Regions from separate parts of the Streptomyces sp. NPDC002004 genome, predicted to be linked through region 4. Evidence: riboswitches for the same ligand, from Rfam matches in the RefSeq annotation. Region 4 holds a riboswitch; each other region holds the start of a gene.

Region 1 (5,238 bases), on a different contig from region 4:
GCAGTTCGGGCGCGAGGGATGCGTTGAGCAGCACCTCCGGGGACGTGTTCACGACCCCGAAGGCGTTCGGGCCGACGAGGCGCATGCCGTACGAGCGGACCTGGCGGACGAGGGCACGCTGCCGTTCGCGTCCCTCTGCGCCGCTCTCGGCATATCCCGCGGACAGCACGACGACCCCCTGGACGCCGTGCTCACCGCACTCGGCGACCACGTCGGGCACCCGCTCGGCGGGCACGGCCACGACCGCGAGGTCGACGGGCTCGGCGATCTCGCGCACGGAGCGCCGTACGGGCACCCCGTCCAGCTCGGTCTGCTCCGGCGCGAACGCCTTGTTGACGGCGTACAGGCGGCCCGTGAAGCCCGCTCCTGCGAGGTTGGCGAGGACACTGCGGCCGACCCCGCCCGGAGCGCGGCCCACGCCGATCACGGCGACCGAGCCGGGCCGCAGCAGCCGCGCCACCGAGTGCGCCTCGGCGCGCTGCTCGCGCGCACGCTGCACCGCGAGCGAGGCCTCGGTCGGTTCGAGACCGAATTCCAGGCGTACGACGCCGTCCTCGAAGCTGCGCTTCTGCTCGTAGCCGGCGTCCGTGAACACCTTGATCATCCGGGTGTTGGCGGGCAGCACCTCGGCCGCGAAGCGGCGGATGCCGCGCTCCCGGGCGACGGCCGCGATGTGCTCGAGGAGCGCGGAGGCCACGCCGCGGCCCTGGTGGGCGTCCTGCACCAGGAAGGCGACCTCGGCCTCGTCGGCGGGCGCGCTGGCCGGCAGACCGCGGGCGTCGATGCGGTCGTAGCGGACCGTCCCGATGAACTCGCCGCCGATGGTGGCCGCGAGCCCCACCCGGTCCACGTAGTCGTGGTGGGTGAAGCGGCGCACGTCCTTGGCGGACAGCCGCGGGTACGGCGCGAAGAAGCGGTAGTACTTCGACTCGTCCGAGACCTGTTCGTAGAAGCTGACCAGGCGGTCGGCGTCCTGGGTGGTGATCGGCCTGATCCGGGCGGTGCCGCCGTCGCGCAGCACCACGTCGGCCTCCCAGTGAGCAGGGTATTCATGCCGGTCCGACGGGGTCTGCATGGAGTTAGGGTACGGGCACAACCGGCCATCGCACCGGACCCATCGATCACCCACGACGGTATGCCACACTGGTCTAGACAACCCTGTGAAACCTGAAGGGCAGCATCACATGGCTGAGCGCCGCGTCAACGTCGGCTGGGCCGAGGGTCTCCACGCCCGCCCCGCCTCCATCTTCGTCCGTGCCGCCACCGCCGCGGGTGTCCCCGTGACGATCGCCAAGGCCGACGGCAACCCGGTCAACGCCGCCTCCATGCTCGCGGTGCTCAGCCTGGGCGCCGAGGGCGGCGAGGAGATCGTCCTGGCCTCCGACGCCGAGGGCGCCGAGGCGGCCCTGGACCGTCTGGCCAAGCTGGTCGCCGAGGGGCTCGAGGAGCTCCCCGAGACCGTCTGACGGCCCCACAGATCACGGCGGAGCCGCGCGACCCCCGTCCTTTCGGGGGCACGCGCGGCTCCGCGGTTTTGCGCCCTCGCACGAGCCGGTGCCCGCGGTCGAGTGCGGCGCCGTGCGAGCGGCCGGCAATGGGACGGGAACGAAGTGCGAGCTCGGGAAAGAAGCACGCCCCGACAAAGTGTGGCTGGTAATGGACGGCGCCGGAAAATGCGGCCCGGAAAATGGGCAGCAGAATTCCGCCCACTTCGAATACCTCTTGTATACGGCCCCTCTGTTAAAGACGCAGGCCTGCCGTGTTTACGGCATGTTGCGAACTCCTCACGCGGCCCGCGACGGCGTTCGGGCCGAATCGCAGCCGGTGCGCGGACGACGCCCGTTCGGCGTGCAGCGCGGTGAGGGCGCGTGCCCGCTCCGCGTCCCCGCGCGCCACCGCGTCGAGGATCGCCCCGTGCTCGGCCCAGGACTCCGCCGGGCTCGCCGGCGGATCGACGGAGTACATCCAGGCGATCTTGTGCCGCAGCTGGGTGAGCAGGGCGGTCAGACCCGGGCTGCCCGAGGCCTGCGCGAGTGTCTCGTGGAACCAGCCGTCGAGTGACCGCAGATCCTCGCTGTGCCCGCGCCTGGCGCGCTCCTGACCCAGCCTGACCAGGCCGCGGAGCACTTTGAGGTGCCCGTCCGTGCGCCGCTGCGCGGCACGCGCCGCACCCAGGGGCTCCAGCAGCATGCGGACCTCCAGGACGTCGGCGGCCTCCTCCTCGGTGGGCTCGGCGACGCACGCGCCCGCGTGGCGGCGGGTGACCACGAAGCCCTCCGCCTCCAGGGTGCGCAGCGCTTCGCGCACGGGCACCCTGGAGACCCCGTACCGCCGCGCGAGCACTTCCTCGGTGAGCCGCGTTCCGCGCCCGTGGACACCGGCGACGATGTCGTCCCTGATCGCCGTGCATACCGACTGCGCGGGAATACGCATGACCGGACCTCCGCCTTAACCCCCGCGAAACGCGGTCGATTGACGCTCGTTCAGCGACTCTATTGCAGGGAGCGCGAATTTCCGACGGCGGGCCGGATTCCATGGATATTTTTTGGCCAGGGAGGGGCGGGAACGCGGCGCGAAACCGGAACGCGAAAGCCCCGGCTCGGGGAGCCGGGGCTTTCGGGCGTTCTGCGGGATTCCCGGGGCGCAGGACCGGGGCCCGGGTCAGACGTGCAGGCCGTGTGCGCGCAGATAGGCGACGGGGTCCATGTCGGAGCCGTACTCGGGGCTCGTGCGGGCCTCGAAGTGGAGGTGCGGCCCGGTGACGTTGCCGGTGGCTCCGGAGAGGGCGATCTGCTGCCCCGGCGTGACGGACTGTCCGACGGAGACACCGATCGACGACAGGTGCCCGTACATGGTGTACGTGCCGTCGTGCATCTTGATCACTACTTGATTGCCGTACGCGCCGCCCCAGCCGGTGGTGACGACGGTGCCCGCGCCCACGGAGTGCACGGGGGTGCCGGACGCGGCGTGGAAGTCGACGCCGGTGTGGTGCCCCGAGGACCACAGGGAGCTGCTGGCCTGGTAGCCGGTCGATATGTACGAGCCCGTGACCGGCAGGACGAACCGGTTGAGGCGCCTGCGCTCGGCCTCGCGCGCGGCCCGCTCCTTCTCCGCACGCGCCTTCTTCGCGGCGGCCTCGGCCTTGCGCTTGGCCTCCGCCTCCGCCTTCCGCTGCGCGGCGGCCTCGTGGGCGGCCTGCTTCTGGGCGGCGGCCTGCGCGTCGATCTGCTCCGGCAGCGTGTCGCTGATCGTGATGGCCCGGTTCAGCCCGGTGTCGTCGAGCGTGGGCACGGGGTCCGCAGCGAATGCGGGAGCGGCCAGCCCGGCGACGACCCCGGTGGTGGTGAGGGCCGCGACGCCTGCGACCTGTGTGCTCGTACGTGCCAGACGGCTCGGACGACGATGCTTCCCGGTAGCACGGGTGAACGCCATGAAAGAGGCGGGTCCTTTCCTTCCCTCTCGCCTACCGGGTTAGCTGACGGGTTCGGAGCAGGAAGGTCTCCTACGGGCCCCCCTCGGGAGGGAGCCCGATTCACCCCAGGGACTTCATGGGTCCCCGGCTCCCCTGGCTCGCGCCGTACGGGGACTCGGCGATGACTGCCCGGTGCCGCGGGCGCGGCGTACTGCGTGGCGGACAGTCGCGTTGACGCTACGGGGGGCGTCTTTCAATCGACAAACGGAACACCGGTTTTGTAGTGCATGCCACAGGGCAGACGGGCAGCCTCCCCATCAATTCGGACAAACCGCATGACACATGGGCCCCGGCGACACGTATGCCGCCGGGGCCACCTGCACCACCCGTCCGAGGCTCCTGGACCAGTCGGCCGTCAGGAGCCCCGTCCGCTCGACTAGCCCGTCACCACGGTGACTTCACCGATCCCGAGGGCCTTCACGGGCTCCTCGATCTGTGCCGCGTCACCCACGAGGACGGTCACCAGACGGTCCATCGGGAAGGCGTTCACGACCGCGGCCGTGGCCTCCACGGTGCCCGTGGCGGCGAGGCGGCGGTACATCTCCGCCTGGTGGTCGTCCGGCAGATGCTGTTCGACCTGGTCGGCGAGGGTGCCGGCGACGGCCGCCGCCGTCTCGTACTTGAGCGGCGCGACCCCCACGAGGTTCTGCACGGCGACATCGCGCTCGGCGTCCGTCAGACCGCCCTCCGCGAGCGTGCGCAGCACCTGCCAGAGGTCCGCCAGGGCCGGTCCCGTCGACGCGGTGTCCACGGAACCGGAGATGGCGAGCATCGCGGCGCCCGTCGCCCCTCCCGAGGGAGAGGAGGGCGCGGAGCGCAGCACCTGGGTGAACGCCCGTACGCCGTAGGTGTATCCCTTCTCCTCACGCAGCACGCGGTCCAGCCGCGAGGTGAGGGTGCCGCCGAGGCAGTAGGTGCCGAGCACCTGCGCCGGCCACACGCGGTCGTGCCGGTCCGGCCCGACCCGGCCGATGAGCAGCTGCGTCTGCACGGCCCCGGGGCGGTCCACGATGACGACGCGTCCGGTGTCGTCGGCGGTCACCGGGGGCACCGGGTGGGGCTGCGCCGTACCGCCCGTCCAGGTACCCAGGGTCTCGCCGAGGACGGCGTCCAGGTCGACGCCGGAGAGGTCGCCGACGACGACGGCGGTCGCCGTGGCGGGGTGCACGTGCCGCTCGTAGAAGGCACGCACGGCCGCCGCGTCGATCGGCGCGACGGTCTCCTCGGTGCCCTGGCGCGGGCGCGACATGCGCGAGGACGCCGGGAACAGCTGCCTGGACAGCTCCTTGGCGGCGCGCCGGGCCGGGTTGGCCATCTCGTGCGGGATCTCGTCGAGCCGGTTGTTGACCAGCCGCTCGATCTCGCTCTGCTCGAACGCGGGCGCACGCAGGGCGTCCGCGAGCAGTCCGAGCGCCTTGAGGAGCCGGGAGACGGGCACTTCGAGGGCGATCCGCACACCGGGGTGGTCGGCGTGCGTGTCGAAGGTGGCACCGCAGCGCTCCAGCTCCGCTGCGAACTCCTCTGCGGAGAGCTTGTCGGTGCCCTCGGTAAGGGCCCGGGCCATGATCGTGGCCACGCCGTCGAGCCCTTCGGGCTCGGCGTCGAGGGGGCTGTCGAGGAGCACCTCGACGGCGACCACCTGCTGGCCCGGACGATGGCAGCGCAGCACCGTGAGGCCGTTGTCGAGCGTGGCGCGCTGCGGCGCCGGGAACGCCCAGGGCCTGGCCTCGCCCGGCTGCGGCTGGGGGTGGAACTCCATGGATACG
Region 2 (5,238 bases), on a different contig from region 4:
CGGACCGCGACATCTCGCTGTACATCAACTCCCCCGGCGGCTCGTTCAGTGCGATGACGGCGATCTACGACACCATGCGGTACGTCGGCTGCGAGGTGGAGACGGTGTGCCTGGGGCAGGCGGTCGGGGAGGCCGCGATCCTGCTGGCGGCGGGTGCGCCCGGCAAGCGCTCCGCACTGCCCGGAGCGCGCATCGTGCTGCGCCAGCCATCGGCGCCGGAGCCCCTGCAGGGCCGGCCGGACGACCTGGACATCCATGCGCGCGAGCTGCTGCGGGCGCGGGCACAGTTGGAGGAGATGCTGGTCCGGCACACCGGACGCGAGCCCGAACAGGTCGCCGCCGACATCGAGCGCGACACGGTCCTGGACGCCGCGCAGGCCGTCGCCCACGGACTGATCGACGCGGTGGTCCCGAGCCGCAAGACTCAGCGTCCCGCACACGGTGCGAGGTGACGCGCCGATGCTGCCGCCCGAACTGCCGCCGCTGCCCGCGCTGACCCGCGCCGAGGCCGAGCTGATCGACCGTTATCTGGAGGTCGTCGACCTGCTGGGCCGCATCAACCCCGCTCGCGCCGAGCGCACCTACGGCGGTCTGCGCGCCGCCCAGGCCCTGGTCGGCAAGGCCACGGCGCTCCGCGACGCGCTCACCCTGATGCACCAGCGCGGCGAGTCCGAGGTGCACGGTCCCACGCTGGTAAGGGCACTGCGCGTTCTCGACGGCGAGCGGCGCGCCGCCCGGGTCACGCTCCCGCCGGCCTGACTCCTCCGGCAGGGCGGACCGACCCGCGACGAACAGGGCCCGCGAGGGACCGGACTCCACGACGGGCCCGACGCACGCACGCACGACCGACCGGACCGAACCGGACCGAACTGAACCGGACCGAGGGCACCCCGGAATCGGACGAACTGAGTTGACGACCCGTTCGGAACCGACCCCGACACGTCCGGAAGCGATCCGAAACGCACCAGACGGGTTACCCCCCGATGGCGTAATCGGCCATCGACGCGATGGACGAACAGAGTTGCTCGATCCGCGTACAACTCACGTGGAATCTCACGCTCCGCCGCTGGTCCGGGGGTCATCGACACCCTCCGTGATGTTCGAAAGGTGTGGTGTCCACCCGAACAGACACATCGTGAGTAGCCTCACAAATGCCCGGCAGAACTCGGAATTCGCGCCTTTCGTGCGTGAAGATCCCTTCCGACGACAAGACCCCGCCACCGCGGCGGGGCGGTCCGGGCGGACGCCGAGTCCTGCCGCCGCCCGGATACCCGGTCGACAGATGTGGATCGGCAGGAGTGGAGGACCCAGCACGGCGGGCCGGCCGGAGCGATCCGATCGGTCCTTGGGGTGAAGCCGCGTCAGCGGCCGGGCATCTTCGCCTGCCCGAACCCGACAGGTCATCCTTCACAGGCGGCTGACGAAGGGTTGCGCATGACTGCGCTGAATCGCGTCCCGTCACTCCTGGGCCGGGCCGGCACCGCATCGGCTCTCACGCTGGCCGCCGTCGGCGGCACCATCGTGGTTCCGGGGGTCGCTGCCGACGCCGAGGCCGCCACGTTCGGAGCGAGGGCGCTCCAGGTGGCGGCGTCCAAGAGGGGCGCGCCGTACCAGTGGGGGGCCACCGGACCACGCCGCTTCGACTGCTCCGGACTGACGCTGTACTCGTTCAAGCGCGCGGGCAAGAAGCTCCCGCGCACGGCCGCGGCGCAGTACAACAGGACCCGCCATGTCCCGGCGTCCCAGCGCCAGCAGGGCGACCTGGTCTTCTTCCACTACGGCTCGAGCGTCTACCACGTGGGCATCTACGCCGGGAAGGGAAGGATCTGGCACTCCCCGAAGACCGGGGACGTGGTCAAGATGTCGAAGATCTGGACCAGGAACGTCTGGTACGGGCGGGTGCGGTGACCCTCGGGCGCCGGCGCATCCGCTGAAGCCGTGGCGCGGGTGGTGGCGACCCCTACGGGGGCCCCTGCCCGCGCCGGCGGTAGGAGACGGGCCGACCCGGGAACCCGTCTCCTCATGCCGGACGTCCGATTCGTGACGGCGCGACGGGAAACACCCCTCGAGCGCGCCGACCGCAACTTCTCCGAGCTTCTGCAGGAGCTCAGAGTCACCCAGACCGGGGTGCAGATCCTCTTCGCCTTTCTGCTGACCCTGGCTTTCACCCCTCGATTCCCCACGCTCGACGGCTTCGAGCGGGCCACCTACGTCACGACGCTGCTCCTGGCGATGCTGTCCGCCGCGCTCTTCACGGCGCCCGCAGCGCTCCATCGCTTCCTGTTCCAGCAGCACGCCAAACGGCAGATCGTGCGTGTCTCGTCGCAGTTGTCCCGGGTGGGCCTGGGCGCCCTCGCACTGGCGCTCACCGGCTCGGTGCTGCTCGTCGTGGACGTCGCGGCGGGGCGGACCGGAGGCGTCGCCGCCGGGTGCGGGACCCTGCTCGTGTGCGTCCTGCTCTGGGGCGTCCTGCCGCGGCTGGTGCGGCGCCGGAACATCGCGGTCCGGCCGGCGTCCCGTCCGACGGCACGCGTGCCCGCGCGCCGAGGGCGCCGCCGGTGACGCCTCGGGCCGCCCGGGCGACACGCGGCCTGAGCGACACGGCACCTGGACGGGGCAGAGGAGGCTCCGGGACCTGCCGGGGAGCCCGGGACCCGGCGAGCGCGCTCCGGGCCGAGGTCAGTTCTGGACGGGAACCGTCCAGGGAAGCGCGATCCACACCGTCTTGCCGCCCTCGGGCGTCGGACTGACGCTGAGTCTGCCGCCGTACTCGTTGGCCAGCCAGCGGATGATCACCATGCCGCGGCCGTTGTCCTGCTGCACCGCCGCGGGCAGCCGCTTGGGGAAGCGGGGGTGGCTGTCGGTGACGCCGATGCGCAGCTGCTCGTCGCGCTCCAGCGTCACGTCCACGGTGAACGTGGGCGACTGGCCGAAGGTGTGCTGGACGGCATTGGTGGCGAGTTCGGAGACGATGAGCCGGACCGTGTCGGCCACATCCGCGTCCCCGGGCAGTCCCCATTCCGTGAGGACATTGCTGACGTATTTCCGCGCCGCGGAGACCGAGGCGGGATCGCTCGGCAGAGTGACGGAGGCTTCTTGGTGGTCTGCCATGGCGACGTCGTCCCTTTCCCATCGGGGCCGGACTCCGACACGTGGCGGATGGTTCGATACGGCCCCGGACCGGTGCTGTCGCCAGACTGCCACTCGCGCGCCGATCAGGGAGCGCATCCCCTGAGAATGCATATATCTGTCGCTCGAAGCGGTGAACTCTGCGACGAGAGAGCGTATTTGACCCATACCGTGTGGCTTCCTCTACCGTCGGCGGGTGAGCCGCCGCGGTGTCGGCCGGAAGGAGACGGCCCATGCAGCACGGTCCCGCGGTGCGCCGCCGCAAGCTCGGCGCGGAACTGCGTGCGCTCCGCGACCGCTCGGGGCTCACGAGCGGTGAGGCCGCCCGGCGCGCGGGCTGGCACCAGTCGAAGGTGAGCCGGATCGAGACGGGCCGCAGCGGTGTGAAGCAGGCCGATGTGCGGCTGCTGCTCGACATGTACGGCGTGGAGGACATCCAACACCGGGAACTTCTGGTCGCGTTGGCGGGCTCCGACGACGACGGCGGGCGGCGTCACTGGTGGCACGCCTATCGCGGGCTGCTGCCACCGGCATACCAGGACTTCATCAGTCTGGAGGCACAGGCCTGCGGAATGCGCACGCTGGAGAACTCCGTGGTGCCGGGCCTGCTGCAGACCCCCGACTACGCCCGCGCGGTGACCCGGGCCTCGCTGGGCGGCCTGCCGGAGCGGCAGATCGAGGCGCTGGTCGACGTACGGCTGGCGCGTCAGGACGTGCTGCGCGGCGATCCGCCGCTGGAGTTCAGCGCGATCCTCGACGAGGCGGTGCTGCGCCGGCAGGTGGGCGGGCCCGGCGTGATGGCGGCGCAGCTGAGGCATTTGGCGAAAGTGGCGTGCCTGCCGCATATGCGGATCCAGGTATTGCCCTTCACGGCGGGCGCCCATATCGGCCAGACCGGCGCTTTCGTTATTTTCTCATTTCCGCACATTGCCGATCTGGACGTGGTTGTTCTCGACCACTTGATGAGTAGTCTCTACCTCGAACGGAAAGAAGACCTCAGGGCATACACCGAAGCCTTCAACTCTCTTCGGAATCACGCCCTTTCACCCACGGACTCATTGGACTTCATCGCCGGGATGGGTGACGGCGCATAGGGAGGCACCATGACCGCTCTGCCTCGGCACGTTCCGTCCAGCACATCGCTGGCCCCCGTCGGCTGGCGGCGCAGCAGCCGCAGCACGGGCATGAACAACTGTGTGGAGACGGCCGAGCTCGGCCCGGGCCCCGCGGCGGGCCTGCTCGCCGTCCGCGACTCCAAGAATCCCACGGGGCCCGCCGTGCTCTTCTCGGCCGCCGCCTGGGGGACCTTCCTCGACGGTCTGCGCTGATCCCCGGGGTCAGCGGGGCGCGGTACGCCCGATCACGCGCACGGCCTCGGCGATCTGCTCGTCGGTGAGGTCCGCCCGGGCGGTCAGCCGCAGCCGCGAGATCCCGTCCGGCACGGACGGCGGCCGGAAGCATCCCACGGCCACCCCGGCCGCGCGGCAGTCGGCCGCCCACTCCACGGCCTCCTCGGGCGAGGGCGCCCGCACCGAGACCACCGCCGCGTCAGGGCGCACCGCCTCCAGGCCCGACGCGGTCAGCCGCTCGTACAGCTCGGTCGCGACGGCCCGGGCGCGTGCGGCGCGTCCGGGGTCGCGGCGCAGCAGGCCGAGGGCGCCCAGCGCGGCGCCCGCGGCCGCCGGTGCCAGGCCGGTGTCGAAGATGAAGGTACGAGCCGCGTTGATCAGGTGGTCGATGACCGGGGCCGGTCCGAGGACGGCACCGCCCTGGCTGCCGAACGACTTCGACAGGGTGACCGTGGTGACCACGTCGCAGTCGCCCGCGAGACCGGCCGCGAACGGCGCGCCGCGGCCTCCGTCGCCGAGCACGCCCACGCCGTGTGCGTCGTCGACGACCAGCCCGGCGCCGGCCTCACGGCAGGCGGCGGCGAGCCCGCCGAGGGGGGCCGCGTCGCCGTCCACCGAGAAGACGGTGTCGGAGAGGACCACGGCGGGTCCTTCATGGGTGTCCAGCGCCTTGCGCACCGCCTCCACATCGGCGTGCGGCACGACCTGGGTCGTCCCGCGCGCGAGGCGGCAGCCGTCGATGAGCGAGGCGTGGTTCCCG
Region 3 (5,238 bases), on a different contig from region 4:
CAGCAAGAACCCGGTGCACCACGACGAACCCGCGCACGCGAAGGGCAAGACGGGCATTCCGGGTGAACGCAAGGCCGAGCTGATGACGCATCTGCTCAACATCGACCCGCCGGACCACACCCGGCTGCGCCGCCTCGTGTCGAAGGCCTTCACGCCCGGCCGCGTCGCCGAGTTCGCCCCGCGTGTGCAGGAGCTGACCGACCGGCTCATCGACACGTTCGCCGAGCGGGGCGAGGCCGACCTCATCCACGAGTTCGCCTTCCCCCTTCCCATCTACGCCATCTGCGACATGCTGGGCGTCCCCCGCGAGGACCAGGACGACTTCCGTGACTGGGCGGGCATGATGATCCGGCACGGGGGAGGGCCCCGTGGCGGCGTCGCCCGGTCGGTCAAGAAGATGCGCGGCTACCTCGCCGAGCTCATCCACCGCAAGCGCACCGCCCCCGGCGACGACCTCATCTCGGGCCTCATCCGCGCCTCCGACCACGGCGAGCACCTGACCGAGAACGAGGCCGCGGCGATGGCCTTCATCCTCCTGTTCGCCGGCTTCGAGACCACGGTCAATCTGATCGGAAACGGGACGTACGCCCTGCTGCGCAACCCGGAGCAGCGCGCGCTGCTCCAGGCGTCCCTCGCCGCCGGTGAGACCGGTCTGCTCGCGACCGCCCTGGAGGAACTGCTGCGCTACGACGGGCCCGTCGAGCTCGCCACCTGGCGGTTCGCCACCGAGCCGCTCGCCATCGGCGGGCAGCGCATCGCGGCCGGCGACCCCGTGCTCGTCGTCCTCGCCGCCGCCGACCGTGACCCGGAGCGGTTCGGCGAGCCCGACACGCTCGACCTCGCCCGGCGCGACAACCAGCACCTCGGATACGGGCACGGCATCCACTACTGCCTCGGCGCGCCGCTGGCCCGGCTGGAGGGCCGGACCGCGCTCGCGACACTGCTGCGCCGGCTCCCGGATCTGCGTCTCGCCGCCGAACCGGACGACTTGAGATGGCGGGGCGGGCTCATCATGCGGGGGCTGCGCACGCTTCCGGTGGAGTTCACGCCGGAACCGGCCCGTTCGGTTCCCGACGGGGCCTGAGCTGTTGCATCCGCGGCTCCGGTGCGGTCGCCGGGCCCACGCGGCGCGGCGTCGGAGCCCTGCGTTCCGGACACTTCGGACCTCATGGAACTGACGCAGCGTCATAACTGTGATCTTCGCGTGATCTGCGCTGCATCGACTTGTGACACACGTTCGACTCCCGCTAGGTTCACCCCGACTCGGTGACCCACGGTCGCCGCTGTCGCCACAGCTCTCACGCGAAAGGCAACCGCATGCTCTCCGGGAACGGCCGCCATCGTCGCCCCCGTCAGGCTCCCGCTCTGGTCGTCGCGGCCGGAGTGACCGGCTCCGCCATCGCGATCCCGTTGCTCGGGGCCACCGGCGCACACGCCGCCGAGGTCACCACCTGGGACCGGCTCGCGGACTGTGAGAGCGGCGGCTCCTGGAGCGCGGACGACGGCAACGGCTACTACGGCGGACTCCAGTTCTCGCAGGAGATGTGGGAGCAGTACGGCGGTCTGGACTACGCGTCGCGCGCGGACCAGGCCAGCCGCTCGCAGCAGATAGCGGTCGCCGAGAAGGTCCTCGCCGATGTGGGTCCTAGCGCCTGGACCACCTGCGCGCCGCTCGTGGGGCTCACCCAGGGCGGAGCGGCGGCCAAGGTCGACACCGGTGTGCCGGACGGTGACCCGTCGGCGTCCGCGGACGAGGACGGCGGGGACCTGACGGAACCGCTGGGCATGTCGCCGGACGCGTCCGGTTCGTCCGACAGGACTGACAAGTCCTCCAGTGCGGGTAAGTCATCCGACTCCTCCGACTCATCCGATTCTTCTGAGTCGTCCAAGACATCCGACTCGTCGGATTCATCCAGCACGGGTACCGACGGTGCGGGAGAGAAGAGTCACGACGCCACCACGAAGTCGGACAAGTCCGGCGTCGACGAGGGCACTTCGAAGGACACGTCGGACGACCCGGGCGCCGGGTCCGGCCGGCACCGCGGCGATGCGGCCCAGGAGGACCCGGCCGGCACCCGCGCCGACGACTCCGCCGGCCGGCACGCCTCGCGCGGCGACGCCTCCCGTGGCGCCGACGGCGGCGCGTACACCGTGCGCGAGGGCGACAGCCTCTGGACCATCGCCGACGCCCATGACGTCGAGGGGGGTTGGAGCGCGCTGTACGCCGACAACAAGAAGACCGTCGGCTCCGATCCGGACCTCATCATCCCCGGTCAGAGCCTCGACCTCGGTCTGGGGGGCGACAAGGGCGACAAGGGTGCCGATGGCGACGCAACCCAGGACGAGACGTCGGACAAGTAGAGAACGGCGCCCGAATCGGACGGCGATTAGCGGCACTTCACGTTGAATGTCCGGTTTGGAAAAACTGAGAGATGGGTCTCAAGGGCCCTGATCCTCTTTGAAATTCGCCGGTTTACCTGCCTACGGTCGTGACCGCTCGCCGCAGCGGGCACCCAGGGCCGTCACGCCGAATCCTGCCGACGGCCGTGCGGGAACAGTCGTCGCGTCAAGCGCCGTAGGCAGGAGCGGGGGACCCAAGGTAGGTGCCGGGCCCGGGAGTTGAAAGACGATCCGGGAACGGCTTGGGGTGAAGTCGTGCGCATGGACGCACGGCCGGGCACTCACACGGCCCGAACCCGACAGCTCACCTCGTAGGCGTCGGTGAGGGGATCACTTCATGCTGCTTTCCGGCAAGGGCAAGCACCGCCGTCCGTCCAAGGCCACCCGCGTCGCCGCTCTCGTCGGCGTCACCGGCGTCGCCGTCGCCGCCCCGCTGGTGGCGGCCGGCTCGGCCTCCGCCGCCACCACCTCCGAGTGGGACGCGGTCGCGCAGTGCGAGTCCGGTGGCAACTGGGCCATCAACACCGGCAACGGCTACTACGGCGGTCTGCAGTTCTCCGCCTCCACCTGGTCCGCGTACGGCGGCAGCGCCTACGCGTCGACCGCCGACAAGGCCAGCAAGGAGCAGCAGATAGCCGTCGGCGAGAAGGTCCTCGCCGCCCAGGGCAAGGGTGCCTGGCCGAACTGCGGCACGGGCCTGTCCGGCGCCTCCCCGCAGCAGTCCGCCCCGGCTCCGGCCCCGAAGCCGAGTGCCCCGCACACCGACTCCCAGGCCGCCTCCCGCTCCCAGCAGCGCACCGCGCCGGTCCAGAAGACCGTGACCACCCCGACCGGCAAGAAGGTCAAGAAGGGTGACGGCGAGTACAAGGTGGTCAAGGGCGACACCCTCAGCTCGATCGCCGCGAAGAAGCACGTCGAGGGCGGCTGGCAGAAGCTGTTCCGTCTGAACAAGGACATCGTCGACGACGCCGACGTCATCTTCCCGGGCCAGCAGCTGCACCTCGGCTGATCCCAGGCCCCCCAGACCGCCTCGCCCCGGTGCGTGTTCCCCCGTACGCACCGGGGCGGGGCTCTTTTTGTTCCGTTCGAAAACAATTTGCTCCGGGTTTTTGTCCACGGGGCGGTCCGTCGGCTGGCCGATGCCCCGGAGCCGGTTAGGCTCATGTCGCGAGGCCCCTCCAGGCCCGCACCCCTTCGCGGGTCGAGCGGCCCGCGTACACGCGTCACATCCCAGAAGGAGATGCTCGTGCCGTCCATCGACGTCGTCGTAGCCCGGGAAATCCTCGACTCCCGAGGCAACCCCACGGTCGAGGTCGAGGTCGGCCTCGACGACGGCAGCACGGGTCGTGCCGCCGTTCCCTCCGGTGCGTCCACCGGTGCGTTCGAGGCCCTCGAGCTCCGTGACGGAGACGCCAACCGCTACGGCGGCAAGGGCGTCGAGAAGGCCGTCCTCGCCGTCATCGAGCAGATCGGCCCGGAGCTCGTCGGCTACGACGCCACCGAGCAGCGCCTGATCGACCAGGCGATGTTCGACCTCGACGCCACCCCGGACAAGTCCTCGCTCGGCGCCAACGCCATCCTCGGCGTCTCCCTGGCCGTCGCCCACGCCGCGTCCGAGGCCAGCGACCTCCCCCTGTTCCGCTACCTCGGCGGCCCGAACGCGCACCTGCTGCCCGTTCCGATGATGAACATCCTGAACGGCGGCTCGCACGCCGACTCCAACGTGGACATCCAGGAGTTCATGATCGCCCCGATCGGTGCGGAGTCCTTCTCCGAGGCCCTGCGCTGGGGCACGGAGGTCTACCACAAGCTCAAGGCCGTGCTGAAGCAGCGCGGGCTGTCCACCGGCCTCGGCGACGAGGGCGGCTTCGCCCCGAACCTGGGCTCCAACCGCGAGGCCCTCGACCTGATCATCGAGGCCATCAAGGAGGCCGGCTACACCCCCGGCGAGCAGATCGCCCTGGCGCTCGACGTCGCCGCGTCCGAGTTCTACAAGGACGGCGCGTACCTCTTCGAGGGCAAGGAGCGCTCCGCCGCCGAGATGACGGAGTACTACGCGGAGCTCGTCGCCGCCTACCCGCTCGTCTCCATCGAGGACCCGCTGTTCGAGGACGACTGGGCCGGCTGGAAGACCATCACCGACAAGCTCGGCGACAAGGTCCAGCTGGTCGGTGACGACCTGTTCGTCACCAACCCGGAGCGCCTGGCCCGCGGCATCGAGGAGGGCACCGCCAACGCCCTGCTCGTGAAGGTGAACCAGATCGGTTCGCTGACCGAGACCCTGGACGCCGTCGAGCTGGCCCAGCGCAACGGCTTCAAGTGCATGATGTCGCACCGCTCCGGCGAGACCGAGGACGTCACCATCGCCGACCTGGCCGTCGCGACCAACTGCGGCCAGATCAAGACCGGCGCCCCGGCCCGCTCCGAGCGCGTCGCCAAGTACAACCAGCTGCTGCGCATCGAGGAGATCCTCGACGACGCCGCGGTGTACGCCGGCCGCAGCGCCTTCCCGCGCTTCCGGAACCAGTAGGCACAGCCGGGGCTCCCGTGCCCGGCACGGGTGACAGCCCCGTCGTACGTACGTCCTCGCGCCCGGTCCCGTACCGTGTGCGGGGACGTACGCGCGTACGCCCCGATGGGCGCGTACCGGGACCGCATACAAGGGGAGGCGGGACACATGGCCGGGTCGTGCATTCCCGGGGGACGCCCCCCGGACCCCCGGCCGGAAGGGCGGGACGACGTGCCCGGCGCGCTCCGGCGAGGTGAGGTCCGGTGAGCGGCCGGGACCGGTTCTCCACCGCCACCCGGCTGCGACTGCTCGGTGAGCAGACCGCGGCC
Region 4 (5,238 bases):
TGTGTCGTCTGCCTCAGGTGCGGCGGGTACGGCGAGGGCGGAGACGACCTCGGGTACGGCTTCGGGGACGGCGCGTACGGTGCGGGGCACGGGTATGGCGGGGTTCCGGGCGCGGTGACCGGTGACCCGGGGCCCGTGGCGGCCGACGAGTTGCGCCTCGCGGTTCCCACGGAGGCGGCCGCCCCCGTGGACATGCCGGCCTCGCCCACGGCCCGCAGGGCCGTCCCCACCGGACCGGTCGCCGCCGCTCGCGCCGACAGGGACACGCCTGTCCCCGCGGACGCCGCGGCTCCCGTCCACCCGGACACCCCGGCCGGCCTGCTCGCCTCCGCCCGGACCGCTGTCCGGCGCCCCGGACCCAGCGGGCCCCTCGACCCCGTCGGCGCGGCCGCGGACGCGCAGCCCGACAGGGTCTCGTCCGCCGCCCGTGCCTTCGTCCGCGCGCTCCCCTTCCTCCTCATCGTCATCGGCCTGGTCTTCGATCTGGCGACGCCCCGCGAGTTCACCGCCGCGCCGATCTTTGCCGCGGCCCCCCTCATCGCCGCCCCCTTCTACTCGCTGGGCGCCACCCTGGTCACCGGTCTGACCGCATCGGCCGCGACCCTGGCGCTGCACACGTACAACGGCAACGCCACCCTCGTGGAAGGCGTCACCGAGTTCGTCACCGTCGTGACGGTCGCCGCGCTCGCCGTCGTCATCAACCGCGTCGTCCGCCGCAGCGACGCACGCCTCGCCTCCGCCCGCGAGATCGCCGAGGCCGCCCAGCGCGCCGTCCTGCCCGAACCGGCCGACCGGATCGGCGGACTCGACGTCGCCGCCCGCTACGAGGCGGCGCAGGCGGACGCGTTCATCGGCGGAGACCTCTACGCGGTGCAGGACACGCCCCACGGCGTACGGCTGATCGTCGGCGACGTGCGCGGTAAGGGGATGGGCGCGGTCGCCGCCGTGGCCGTCGTCATCGGCGCCTTCCGTGAGGCGGCGGAGCAGGAGGCCACGCTGGAGGCGGTCGCGCAGCGCCTGGAGCGGGCACTCACCCGCGAGGGGACCCGGCGGCGCGGGCTGGACGACGCCGAGGGGTTCACGACGGCGGTGCTCGCCGAGATCCCGCACGGCGAGGGCGTCGTACGGGTCATCAACCGCGGCCACCCCGACCCGCTGCTCCTGCACGACGGGCAGCTGCGCGTCCTCGCGCCGCGGGAGGCCTCGTTGCCGCTCGGCATGAGCGAACTCGCCACCTGGCCGGACCGTGCGGAGGTATCGGACTTTCCGTACGGAGCGACCCTTCTCCTCTACACCGACGGACTGTCCGAGGCGCGTGACCGGCACGGCGCGTTCTACGAACCGGCGAGCCGGCTGCTCGGCCGGGCGTTCGACGGTCCGGGCGCGCTGCTGGCCCACCTCGCGGACGAGGTGCGACTGCACACCGGCGGAGCCGCGACGGACGACATGGCACTGCTCGCCGTACGACGTCCTTGATGTGCCCTTCGCTCGTCGGGGTTCCGAATGGGTCGGTTGCTCCCGCGCCCCGTCGGAGCGGCGTCACCTTGAGTGAGGGAACGGCGCCTCTGCGCATAACAACTGACACACCGTCAGCCAGGAAACCCAAGGATCATGAGGAACCGCTTGGAATCCCTACCCCGCGTCTATTAACGTTCGATAACGCAGCGCGGTTGTCCCAGCCGTCACAAGAGACGGCTCCGTGCGCACGCGCCGAGTCCCGCAAGGGAGCCGGGGAACCACCAACTTGGGGTGAATCGGGCGTTCTTCCTCGCGAAGGACACTCGTAGGAGACCTTCCTGCTCCGAACCCGTCAGCTAACCCGGTAGGCGAGAAGGAAGGAAAGGAGTGCGCCTCCGTGGCGTCCAACAGGCCTGCCCCCGAGCCCACTTTCGCGCCGATGCCGGACGACGAGTACGGCGACCGGTACTTCGGCCCCTCGGAGGAGACCTGGGGGGAGTGGAACCCCACCGAGGAGTCCGTTCGCCCGGTCCGCGGCAGGCACCGCGTCGTCAAGCAGCGTGGCGGGTTCGCCCGTAGCTCCACCGTCCTGGGTGTCGGCGTCATGGCCGCCGTCGGCGCGGGCGGTATCGCGACCGCGCAGGGCGGCAAGCCGCCGGTCGGCATCTCCATGCCCGACCTGTCGAGCGTCACCCACGAGGCCAAGTCCCTGCCCGGCGTGGGCTCCCTGATATCCGACGACTCCTCGGAGTCCGGCGACTCGACCTCGGCCCCGCTGACCGGCGCGGGCCTCACCACCGCCGACGCCAAGCAGGGCACCACGGACGCCGGCGAAGCGCTGCGCGCCCGCATCATGCAGCAGGCCGAGCAGCAGCAGGACCAGGCGGCCGACGCCGAGGCGACCGCGGCCGAGGAGGCCGCCGCCAAGAAGGCCGTCGCGGACGCCGGCGCCGAGCTGGACAAGGCCCAGGCGGACGCCGACGCGGCGAAGAAGAAGGCCGAGGCGGAGGCCAAGGCCAAGGCGGAGGCCGCACGCCTCGCCGAGCTCGCCAAGAGCTACACGCTGCCGGTCGTCTCGTACACGATCACCGGTCAGTTCGGCGACCCCGGCGCCATGTGGTCCTCCGGCTACCACACCGGCCTGGACTTCGCCGCGCCCACGGGCACGCCGCTGAAGGCGATCCACGCGGCCACCGTGAAGGAAGCGGGCTGGGCCGGGGCGTACGGCTACCGCACCGTCCTCGAACTCGACGACGGCACCGAGCTCTGGTACTGCCACCAGTCCTCGATCAACGTCAGCGTCGGCCAGAAGGTCAGCACGGGCGACGTCATAGGCCGCGTCGGCGCCACCGGCAACGTCACGGGCCCGCACCTCCACCTCGAGGTCCACCCGAACGGCCAGGCGACCGCGGTCGACCCGGCGCCGTGGCTGCGGGGCAAGGGCCTGTCGGTCTGACCCGTGGCCCCGCGCGGGACCGGTCCTCGGGCCGGTCCCGGGGCCTGGTCCGGGAGGACCCGGTCCAGGGCAGGGACGGGACGGTACCCACGGCCCTGAATTCGGCCGGATCAAGGCCCCCATTGTGCGGAATACCGTGATCGTTCACGGCATTCTGGGATACATGACTTCTCTTCGTGCTCTGGGTTCGTCCGACATCGAGGTCTTCCCGCTCTGCCTGGGCGGCAACGTCTTCGGCTGGACCGCCGACGAGGCCCAGTCCTTCGCCGTCCTGGACGCCTACACGGCCGCCGGCGGCAACTTCGTCGACACCGCCGACGCCTACTCGGCGTGGGCGCCGGGCCATGAGGGCGGCGAATCCGAGACCGTCATCGGCAAGTGGCTCGCCGCGCGCGGCAACCGCTCCGATGTCGTCGTCGCCACCAAGGTCGGCTCCCACCCGAAGTTCAAGGGCCTGGCACCGCACACCATCAAGGCCGCTGCCGAGGAATCGCTGCGCCGGCTCGGCACCGATCACATCGACCTGTACTACACGCACTTCGACGACCCCTCCGTCCCCGTGGGCGAGATCATCACCGCGCTGGACCAGTTGGTGAAGGAGGGCAAGGTACGCGCGATCGGCGCGTCGAACATCAGCGCCGAGCGGCTCCAGGCGTCCCTGGACTTCTCCGACCGCGAGGGCCTGGCTCGCTATGTCGCGCTCCAGCCCCACTACAACCTGGTGTCCCGCGACACCTACGAGGGCCCGCTCCTCGACGTGGCCTCCCGTGCGGGCCTCGCCGCGGCCCCGTACTTCGCCCTCGCCTCCGGTTTCCTCACCGGCAAGTACCGCCCCGGCACCCAGGTGGACAGCCCGCGGGCGGATGGCGCGGCCAAGCACCTGGAGACCGAACGCGGGCGCAAGGTGCTGGCCGCGCTCGACGGGATCGCCGAGGCGCACGGCACCGAGATCGCCACGGTCGCCCTCGCCTGGCTCGCTGCCCGGCCCACGGTCGCGGCCCCGATCGCGAGCGCACGGACCGTGGAGCAGCTGCCCGCGCTGGTGGCGGCCGCGGAGCTGGAGCTGACCCAGGAGGAACTGACGGCCCTCACCGCGGCCTCCGCCTGACGGCCCGGGAGACGCCGCGGGGGTACCCACGGTCCCCCGCGGCGCGTCGGCGCCCGCGTCGCCCAGGGGGTGTCCAGCCGATCACGCCGGGCTCGCCGAGACACCCCTAGGACCGGTAGGGGTTGTACGACGGGGGGTACGAGGTGTAGGGCCGCGGCGCCGCCGGTCCGTACGGCGGGCGGTACGCCGGCCAGACGGTCACCGGCACCGGCGGCGCCACCGCATGGGCCGCGTACGCCATCGCGGGCCGCGCCACCTCGCGCCGTCGCCAGAGCTCCACGAGCAGCTGACGTTCCCTGGTGACGAAGTCGGCCCCGGCCCGGCCTCGCCGCCCCCGGTGCCGCAGGAACGCGAGCGACGTCGCGTACGCCTCGTACTCGGTGACGACCCGCCCGGCCGGCTTGCCCCCGGCCCGCACGGCGTACTCCCGGGCCAGCCGCCGGGCCCGCATCGACCCGAGCACCAGCGGCTCGGCCGGCGCCAGCCATCCCGCTGCGGCGTACGCGGGCAGCTCGTCCCGCACGGTGTGCAGCTCCCGCTGCCGGGTCCAGATCACCAGCCAGGTGAGCAGCCCGAAGGCGGGCACCATGAACGCCGCGTACACCGCGAAGAACCCGTAGCGGCCGAAGCCCGACGAGCCGTTCCACGTGGCGTGCATGCCCATGGCGAGCAGCAGCCCCCCGATCGGCACCAGGGCGCGCCGCACCTGCTGGCGCTCCGCGGACGCCGCGGCGATGCCGAACCCGATGCCGGTGAGGACCGTGAAGAGGGGATGCGCGAACGGGGACATGATCACGCGGACGAAGAAGGTCGCCGCGGTGACGGACGTCAGCCCGCGGCCGCCGCTGAGCTGGTCGGTCCCGAACGCGCTGCCGAGGTAGAGGATGTTCTCGGTGAACGCGAAGCCGGTGGCCGTGACCCCGGCGACGACGACGCCGTCGACGATCCCGGTGAAGTCGCGTCTGCGGAAGAGGAAGATCAACAGGACGGCCGCGGCCTTCGCGGACTCCTCGACGATCGGCGCTATCACGGTCGCGCCGAGGGTGTCGGCGCTGCCCGGGTCGGCGGTGGCCGTGGCGATCCACCGGGTCGCGAAGCTGTTCGCGACGATCGCTATGAGCGCCGCGGCGCAGGCACCCCAGGCGAAGGCGAAGACGATGTTCCGCCAGGGCCCGGGCGCCACCCGGTCCAGCCAGCGGAAGGCGGCTATGAGCAG

What was found. Region 4 has a riboswitch for cyclic di-AMP ahead of ACWCP6_RS34690 (M23 family metallopeptidase). Riboswitches for the same ligand answer to the same signal wherever they lie in the genome.
Region 1: it holds a riboswitch for cyclic di-AMP, as region 4 does, so the genes downstream of both, ACWCP6_RS22530 (M23 family metallopeptidase) here and ACWCP6_RS34690 (M23 family metallopeptidase) in region 4, are expected to answer to the same signal.
Region 2: it holds a riboswitch for cyclic di-AMP, as region 4 does, so the genes downstream of both, ACWCP6_RS20845 (C40 family peptidase) here and ACWCP6_RS34690 (M23 family metallopeptidase) in region 4, are expected to answer to the same signal.
Region 3: it holds a riboswitch for cyclic di-AMP, as region 4 does, so the genes downstream of both, ACWCP6_RS23455 (transglycosylase family protein) here and ACWCP6_RS34690 (M23 family metallopeptidase) in region 4, are expected to answer to the same signal.

The regions. Positions count from the first base shown of each region.
Region 1 covers NZ_JBSFDP010000015.1:74,871-80,108, forward strand. The annotation lists gene ACWCP6_RS22515 (GNAT family N-acetyltransferase) at 1-1,075, opposite strand, end outside; gene ACWCP6_RS22520 (HPr family phosphocarrier protein) at 1,185-1,466, shown strand; gene ACWCP6_RS22525 (GntR family transcriptional regulator) at 1,741-2,433, opposite strand; gene ACWCP6_RS22530 (M23 family metallopeptidase) at 2,662-3,432, opposite strand; cyclic di-AMP (ydaO/yuaA leader) riboswitch at 3,446-3,603, opposite strand; gene ACWCP6_RS22535 (M16 family metallopeptidase) at 3,849-5,231, opposite strand.
Region 2 covers NZ_JBSFDP010000013.1:63,853-69,090, reverse strand. The annotation lists gene ACWCP6_RS20855 (ATP-dependent Clp protease proteolytic subunit) at 1-452, shown strand, start outside; gene ACWCP6_RS20850 (hypothetical protein) at 460-759, shown strand; cyclic di-AMP (ydaO/yuaA leader) riboswitch at 1,267-1,431, shown strand; gene ACWCP6_RS20845 (C40 family peptidase) at 1,435-1,908, shown strand; gene ACWCP6_RS20840 (DUF6328 family protein) at 2,023-2,562, shown strand; gene ACWCP6_RS20835 (ATP-binding protein) at 2,680-3,111, opposite strand; gene ACWCP6_RS20830 (helix-turn-helix domain-containing protein) at 3,363-4,223, shown strand; gene ACWCP6_RS20825 (DUF397 domain-containing protein) at 4,233-4,457, shown strand; gene ACWCP6_RS20820 (8-amino-7-oxononanoate synthase) at 4,467-5,238, opposite strand, start outside.
Region 3 covers NZ_JBSFDP010000016.1:127,470-132,707, reverse strand. The annotation lists gene ACWCP6_RS23465 (cytochrome P450 family protein) at 1-1,084, shown strand, start outside; gene ACWCP6_RS23460 (transglycosylase family protein) at 1,318-2,361, shown strand; cyclic di-AMP (ydaO/yuaA leader) riboswitch at 2,562-2,733, shown strand; gene ACWCP6_RS23455 (transglycosylase family protein) at 2,738-3,409, shown strand; gene eno (phosphopyruvate hydratase) at 3,647-4,930, shown strand; gene ACWCP6_RS23445 (FtsB family cell division protein) at 5,173-5,238, shown strand, end outside.
Region 4 covers NZ_JBSFDP010000049.1:19,760-24,997, reverse strand. The annotation lists gene ACWCP6_RS34695 (PP2C family protein-serine/threonine phosphatase) at 319-1,476, shown strand; cyclic di-AMP (ydaO/yuaA leader) riboswitch at 1,699-1,844, shown strand; gene ACWCP6_RS34690 (M23 family metallopeptidase) at 1,856-2,914, shown strand; gene ACWCP6_RS34685 (aldo/keto reductase) at 3,078-4,022, shown strand; gene ACWCP6_RS34680 (PrsW family intramembrane metalloprotease) at 4,129-5,238, opposite strand, start outside.